Stappia indica: one gene and its partner. Each later gene encodes a partner of the first gene's protein in a complex. Links are inferred from orthologs where the notes say so. Each region holds a gene or a part of one and is shown in the gene's direction. Other genes may lie near its edges. The genes, in order: GH266_RS02035 and smc.

What was found.
Region 2: the proteins of GH266_RS02035 (region 1) and smc are in contact, whole or in part, in a crystal structure (PDB 3ZGX), measured with the Bacillus subtilis proteins. The link is inferred for Stappia indica from one-to-one orthologs.

What each region holds. Positions count from the first base shown.
Region 1 is NZ_CP046908.1:436,385-439,515, reverse strand. What follows is about bases 1-2,827. They hold GH266_RS02035 (segregation and condensation protein A), read left to right. Parts: upstream 1-900; coding sequence 901-1,755; downstream 1,756-2,827. Other genes in these bases: GH266_RS02025 (ABC transporter ATP-binding protein), read left to right, coding at 2,499-2,827; scpB (SMC-Scp complex subunit ScpB), read left to right, coding at 1,847-2,515; nagZ (beta-N-acetylhexosaminidase), read left to right, coding at 1-830. Outside these bases: more of GH266_RS02025, read left to right, coding at 2,828-3,131. UniProt on the Bacillus subtilis protein: Participates in chromosomal partition during cell division. May act via the formation of a condensin-like complex containing Smc and ScpB that pull DNA away from mid-cell into both cell halves.
Region 2 is NZ_CP046908.1:3,965,314-3,969,629, forward strand. Bases 152-4,163 are described here. They hold smc (chromosome segregation protein SMC), read left to right. Parts: upstream 152-492; coding sequence 493-3,963; downstream 3,964-4,163. Other genes in these bases: GH266_RS18490 (DsbA family protein), read left to right, coding at 152-406. In the rest of the region: more of GH266_RS18490, read left to right, coding at 1-151; GH266_RS18500 (AtpZ/AtpI family protein), read left to right, coding at 4,182-4,316. UniProt on the Bacillus subtilis protein: Required for chromosome condensation and partitioning.

The sequences.
Region 1 (3,131 bases):
AGGAGGGCGGCCGGGTGCGCCGCCTGCGCCCGCCGCTGGTCGGCGACTATCCGGCCGGGGCGATCTACGGGCAGCTGCTTGCCACCAACCGCGAGGCGGGCCTGCGGGCCGCGTTTCTCGGCGGCCAGCTGATCGGCACGGACCTGCTCGAGATGGGCATCACCGTCGACTGCGCGCCGATCCTCGACGTGCCGGTGGCCGGGACGAGCGATGCCATCGGCGACCGCGCCTATGCCGCAGGGCCAGAGGAGGTCGCGGCCATCGGCCGGGCCTTTGCCGACGGGCTGCTGGCGGCCGGCGTGCTGCCGGTGATCAAGCACATGCCGGGTCACGGCCGGGCGACGGTGGACAGCCACTATCATCTGCCGGTGGTGGAGGCGGGACTGGCCGAGCTGGAGGAGACGGATTTCGCGCCGTTTCGGGCGCTTGCCGACCTGCCGCTCGGGATGACCGCGCATGTCATCTTCACCGCGGTCGACCCCGAGCGCCCGGCCACCCAGTCGGCGCGGGTGATCGAGAAGATCGTGCGCGGGGCCATCGGCTTCGACGGGCTGCTCATGAGCGACGACCTGTCGATGAAGGCGCTCGGCGGCGAGGTGGGCGAGCGGGTGGAGCTGTTGTTTGCCGCCGGCTGCGACATGGCGCTCCACTGCAACGGCGAGATGGCGGAGATGGTCGCGGTGGCCGGCGCGAGCCCGGACCTGTCGGGCAAGGCGCTGGAACGGGCGCAGGCGGCGCTGCGGGCAGTGCCGCAACCGGCGCCGCTCGATCGGCGGGCAGCGCGCGCCGAATTCGACGCCTTGCTGGCGGAGGCGCGCGCTCTGTCCTAAAAGGGAACCCTGACAAAGTCCGGCCCGGCGACCGATCCGGGCGGTTCGGGCGAGGCAGCTGGGGGCAGGGGTGCAGGACACCTTTTTCGAGGATCCGGATCCGGCAAGCGTTGCGTCTGACCGCGCGACGACGGACCCGGCGCTGGTGGTGGATGTCGACGGCTTCGAAGGGCCGCTCGACCTGCTGCTGACGCTCGCCCGCAAGCAGAAGGTCGATCTCGCCCGCATCTCGATCCTGGCATTGGTCGAGCAGTATCTGGAATTCGTCGCCGAGGCGCGGCGGCTGCGGCTGGAGCTGGCGGCCGACTATCTGGTGATGGCGGCCTGGCTCGCCTACCTGAAATCGCGGCTGCTGATCCCCGAGCAGAAGGAAGAGGACCAGCTCTCCGGCGAGGAGATGGCGGCAGCGCTGGCCTTTCGCCTGCGGCGGCTGGAGGCGATGCGCAAGGCGGCGGAAAAGCTGATGAACCGCAACCGGCTGGGCCGGGACATCTTCGCGAGGGGACGGCCCGAGGCGGTGTCGATTGCCCGGCGCAGCGCCTGGTCGGCGACGCTCTACGACTTGCTCATCGCCTATGCGGCGCAGCGCCAGCGGACCTCCGTCACCTCCGTCCAGGTGCGCCGGCGCACCGTCTGGTCGCTGCAGGAAGCGCGCGACCTGCTGATGCGGATTGTCGGATTGCATATGGACTGGATGCCTCTGGATGCCTATCTGTCGAAGTATATCGGTGATGGCAGCAAGGCGAGCACCGTGCGGGCCAGCACCTTTTCGGCAAGTCTCGAACTCGTGCGCGAGGGAGAGCTTGAATTGCGCCAGGCAGAGCCGTTCGCCCCGCTCTACCTGAGACGCAGGCCCGATCCGGGCGAGCGCGGACCCGCCGAGGGGGCGCCAGCGCCGGAAACCGGCGAAGAGAACGAGGCGTGACGTGACGAGCGGCCGGGAGCAGGCAGCGCAGGGCGACGAGGTAGTGCGGGACGAAACGGACGGCGAGTTGCCGCTCGACGACCTGCAGGCAATGCCCGAACCCTCGCCGGAAAGCGGACTGCGCATGGCGGAAGCGCTGCTCTTCGCCTCGCGCGACCTGCTCAGCGTCGAGGAGATCGCGGCAAGGTTGCCGGCCGGCACCAACGTTCGCGCCTTGATAGACACGCTTCGCCGCGCCTATGCGACCCGCGGCGTGAATGTTGTGGAAATCGGCGGAAAATTCGGATTTCGCACGGCCGAGGATCTCGCCTATCTGCTGGCGCGCGAGCAGGTGGAGGATCGCAAGCTTTCGCGCGCCGCGCTGGAGACGCTGGCGATCATCGCCTATCACCAGCCGGTGACGCGGGCGGAGATCGAGGAGATCCGCGGCGTGTCGACCTCGAAGGGCACGCTCGACGTGCTGATGGAAACCGGCTGGATCCGCATGCGCGGGCGGCGAAGGACGCCGGGACGGCCGGTGACCTACGGCACGACGGAAGGATTCCTGGAGCATTTCATGCTGACTTCGGTCGGCGACCTGCCGGGGCTCGAGGAACTGAAGGGCTCCGGCCTGCTCGACAGCGCCGTGCCGGCCGGGTTCACCGTGCCGGTGCCTGACGATTCCTCGGACCTTCGGGACGAGGAAGACCCGATCGACGAGGCTGAATTGTTCGATTTGATGCAAGACGAAGACGAGCCGCACCATGACCGCGACGATTGACGCAAGGCAGGCCGAGGCGCCGGTCCGGCGCTGGGGCACGCGCGGCACGGCCGGCGCGACCATCGCGGCGCGGCTGAGCTTCGAGGCCGTGAGCCATTCCTACGGTCACCTGGCGGCCGTGCGCTCGGTCTCGCTGACCGTGGAGCCGGGCGAGGTGCTGTGCCTGCTCGGCCATTCGGGTTGCGGCAAGACCACCTTGCTGCGCATCGCCGCCGGGGTGGAGCGCCAGTCGTCGGGGCGGGTGCTAATCAATGAGCGCGAGGTGGCCGGACCGCAGGTGTTCCTGCCGCCGGAGCGGCGCGGCGTCGGCCTGATGTTCCAGGATTATGCGCTGTTCCCGCATCTGACGATTGCCGAAAACGTCGCCTTCGGGCTGACGCATATGGGCCGCAATGAAGCACGTCAGACCGCCCTGACGGCGCTGACCCGGGTGGGGCTCGCCTCGCATGCGGGCGATCACCCGCACGCCCTGTCGGGCGGCGAGCAGCAGCGCGTGGCGCTGGCCCGCGCGATTGCGCCGCGGCCGGGCGTGCTGTTGATGGACGAGCCGTTCTCCGGCCTCGACCGGCGGCTGCGCGACACGGTGCGCGACGAGACGCTGGCGGTGCTGCGCGAG
Region 2 (4,316 bases), 3.5 Mb from region 1 along the record:
GCATCTCAAGAAGGAGTATGTGGAGACCGGCAAGGCGCGCTTCGTCTTCCGCGAGTTCCCGCTCGACCCCGTCGCCTCGGCCGCCTTCATGCTGGCGCGCTCGGTGCCGGAGGACAAATATTTCGAGGTGGTCGACTTCATGTTCGCCGAGCAGCGCGCCTGGGCCTTCACCCCGGACCCGTACAACTCGCTGCTGAATTTCGCCAAGCAGATCGGCTTCACCCAGGAAAGCTTCGAAAAGGTCCTGACCGATCAGGCTCTGCTTGACGGGATCAATGCGACGCGCGACCGTGCTTCGAGCGAGTTCGGCGTCAACTCGACGCCGACGTTCTTCTTCAACGGCAACAAGGTCAACGGTGCGATCTCGCCTGAGGAATTCGACAAGGAAGCTGCCAAGTATCTCTAGGACCGGCCCCGCCGGTGCCCGGGCGCCGGCGGCTGCCTGCTTGCGGGGCGTAAACGCCCCGCCGGCTGCCTGCTGACGCTGCGCCCATGAAGTTCAACAAGCTCCGCGTCCTCGGTTTCAAGTCCTTCGTCGAGCCGATGGAATTCATCATCGGCGACGGCCTGACGGGTGTCGTCGGGCCGAACGGCTGCGGCAAGTCCAATCTCGTCGAGGCCCTGCGCTGGGTGATGGGCGAGAACTCCTACAAGAACATGCGCGCGTCCGGCATGGACGACGTCATCTTCTCCGGCAGCCTCAACCGCCCGGCCCGCAATACCGCCGAAGTCACGCTGTTCCTCGACAATGCCGACCGCACCGCGCCGGCCGGCTTCAACGACAGCGATGCGGTGGAGGTGACGCGGCGGATCGAGCGCGAGGCGGGCTCCAACTACAAGATCAACTCCCGCGATGTGCGCGCCCGCGACGTGCAGCTGCTGTTCGCCGACGCCTCGACCGGCGCCCGCTCGCCCGCGCTGGTGCGCCAGGGCCAGATCGGCGAGCTGATCGCCGCCAAGCCGACCTCCCGCCGCCAGATCCTGGAAGAGGCCGCCGGCATTTCCGGCCTGCATTCGCGCCGCCACGAGGCGGAGCTGCGCCTGCGCGCCGCCGAGCAGAACCTGGAGCGGCTGGAGGACGTGCTGGTCCAGATCGACGGCCAGCTCGACAGCCTGCGCCGCCAGGCCCGGCAGGCGAGCCGCTTCCGCAACCTGTCGGCCGAGATCCGCTCCGCCGAGGCCGGGCTCTACTATCTGCGCTGGACCGACTGCCGCGACAGGCTGAAGGCGGCGGAAGCCGAATTCGCGGAGGCCGAGGAGGGCGTGCGGCTGGTGTCGCTGGCCCAGGCGGAGGCGGCGAAGAACCAGGCGATCTCTGCTCACAAGGTGCCCGAGATGCGCGAGGCGGCGGCCCGCGCGGGTGCCGCCGTGCAGCGGCTGGTCATCGCCCGCAACGAGCTGGACGGCGAAGAGCGCCGCATTCGCGAGCGCCTGTCGGACCTGACCGGCCGCCTGCAGCAACTGCACCAGGACATTGCCCGCGAGCAGGCGCTGGTGTCGGAGAACGACGAGCACCTGTCGCGGCTCGCGGACGAAGAGGAAGAGCTGCGCGGCGAGGACCTGTCGCAGGAGGAACGCGCCGAGGAAGCGCGCCTTTCGGTTGCGGCGGCGAGCGAGGTCGTGGCCGCGGCCGAGGAGCGGCTGTCGGCGCTGACCCAGGAACAGGCGGGCGTCGTCGCCCGCAGGCGGCAGCTGGAGGACGCGCATCGCACGGCGGTGCAGCGGGCCGAGCGGCTGGTCGCCCAGCACGGCGAGGCGGCAGCGCAGGTCGCCGCGCTGGAGGCCGATATCGAGGGCGCGCCGGCACTCGAAATGGGACGCGAGGCGCTGCTCGATGCCGAAGGCCGGCTCGATCTCGCCGAAGAGCGCGTGCTGGAGGCCGAGGAGCGCACCCGCAGCCACCGCGCCGCGGTCGATGCGGCGCGCCGGCCATTGAGCGAGGCGGAAGCTGCGCTGTCGCGCCTGGAGACGGAAGCGCGCACGCTGCAGGAGGTGCTGTCTGCCGGACAGGCCGGCGAGTGGCCGGCCGTGGTCGAGGCGATGACGGTGGAGCCGGGCTTCGAGACGGCGCTGGGCGCCGCGCTCGGCGAGGATCTCGACGCGCCCGTCGGGGGCGATGCGCCGATGCGCTGGAGCGCGGAGGCGGCCGGCGGCGAACAGCTTTCCGGTGACCCCAAGCTTCCCGCCGGCTGCCGGCCGCTCTCCGAGGTGGTGAGGGCACCAGTGGCGCTGGCGCGGCGCCTTGCCCAGATCGGCCTTGTCGAGGACGGAGCGGCAGCGGGCCTGATGCGCCAGCTGAAGCCGGGACAGCGGCTGGTCAGCCGCGAGGGCGCGGTGTGGCGCTGGGACGGGTTCACCGTCTCCGCCGATGCGCCGACCGCGGCCGCGCAGCGCCTTGCCCGCAAGAACCGGCTGGCGGCGCTGGAACTGGAAATCGAGACGGCGGCCGAGCAGCTGGAGACGTTGCGCGAGGGTTTCGCCGCGGCCGAGGCGGCGCTGCGCATGGCCGCCGATGCCGAGGAGACCGCACGCCAGGACGTGCGTGCGGCGCGCTCTGCCGCCGATGCGGCGCGCCAGGAGGTGCTGCGGCTGGAGCGCACCCATGCGGAGGCCGAGGCGCGCCTTGCGGGCTTGCGCGCCACCGTGGAGCGGCTGGCCGGGGATCTGGCCGAAGGGCGCGAGGCGGCGGAAATGGCGGCGGCCGCGCTGGAGGAGATTTCCGGCAGCGAGGGATTGCAGGGCGCGATCGATGCCGCGCGGGCGGAAGCTGCGGAAGCGCGCGCGGCGCTGTCGCGCGAGCAGGCGGCGGCCGACGGTCTGGCGCGCGAGAGCGAGCTTCGCCGCCGGCGGCTGGAGGCCATCGCCCGCGAGCGGGCCAGCTGGATCCAGCGGGCGGCCGGTGCGCGCCAGCAGATCGACGTGCTGGGCGAGCGGATCGCCGCCGCCGAGGAAGAGCGCATGGAGCTGATGGAGGCGCCGGAGGATATCGAGCTCAAGCGCCGGTCGCTGCTGAGCGAGATTTCGGCCGCCGAGGAAGCCCGGCGCGTTGCCGACGATGCGCTGGCCACCGCCGAGGAAAAGCAGCGCGAGGCCGACCGGCAGGCGCACCAGGCGCTGTCGATGCTGGGCGAGGCGCGCGAGCGGCGCATCCGCGCCGAGGAACGGCTCACGGCCGCCACGGCACGCAAGAGCGAGATCGAGGCGCGAATCGACGAGGCGCTGGAAGTTGCCGTCTCGGCCCTGCCGGGACTGGCCGGGCTGAAGGAGGGGGCGCCGCTCCCCGAGCCGGACGGCATCGAGCGCCGGGTGGAGCGGCTGAAGGCCGAGCGCGAGCGTCTCGGCGGCGTCAACCTGCGCGCCGAGGACGAACTGTCGGAGATCGAAGGGCAGCGCGGCTCGCTGGTCGGCGAGCGCGACGACCTGATCGAGGCGATCAAGCGGCTGCGCGGGGCGATCTCCAACATCAACCGCGAGGCGCGCGAGCGCCTGCTCTCCGCCTTCGAGACGGTGAACGGCCATTTCCAGCGCCTGTTCACCCATCTGTTCGGCGGCGGCACCGCCGAATTGCAGCTGGTCGATGCCGAGGATCCGCTGGATGCGGGCCTGGAGATCATCGCCCGCCCGCCGGGCAAGAAGCCGCAGACCATGACGCTGCTGTCGGGCGGCGAGCAGGCGCTGACGGCGATGGCGCTGATCTTCGCCGTCTTCCTGACCAACCCGGCACCGATCTGCGTGCTGGATGAGGTGGACGCGCCGCTCGACGATGCCAATGTCGAGCGCTATTGCGACCTTCTCGACGAGATGACCCGCAGCACGGCGACCCGCTTCGTGGTGATCACCCACAACCCCATCACCATGGCCCGGATGAACCGCCTGTTCGGCGTGACGATGGCCGAACGCGGCGTTTCGCAGCTGGTTTCGGTGGATCTGCAGACCGCCGAGCGATTCCTCGAAGCGGTCTGAGGTCGCGTCATCACGGTGCGATGCAACACGGGTCCTGTGAAGATGCGCCGTCGGACAGTTCGACGCAGCCCGGTTTACGCTCTGAAAGTTTATTTATAACAATGGTTTGGCTGTTTTCTGCGTGTTCTTGACAGGGGCAGGGGCGCCGACTATGGTGCGCCCGGCTTCCAGGGGTCGGCGGCGTACGCCGGAGCGTATCGGGAGAGGGGACCAAAGCAATGTCTCCGAACGAGAACGAACCGGACGTGCAGGGTGCACGGCCAACGGAAGCGGAACTGTCCGAGCGAAGAAACCGGCTTGCACGGGCGCTTGAGGAAAAGACGGCGCAGGCCGAAGGCCAGAAAAGCGTGTCG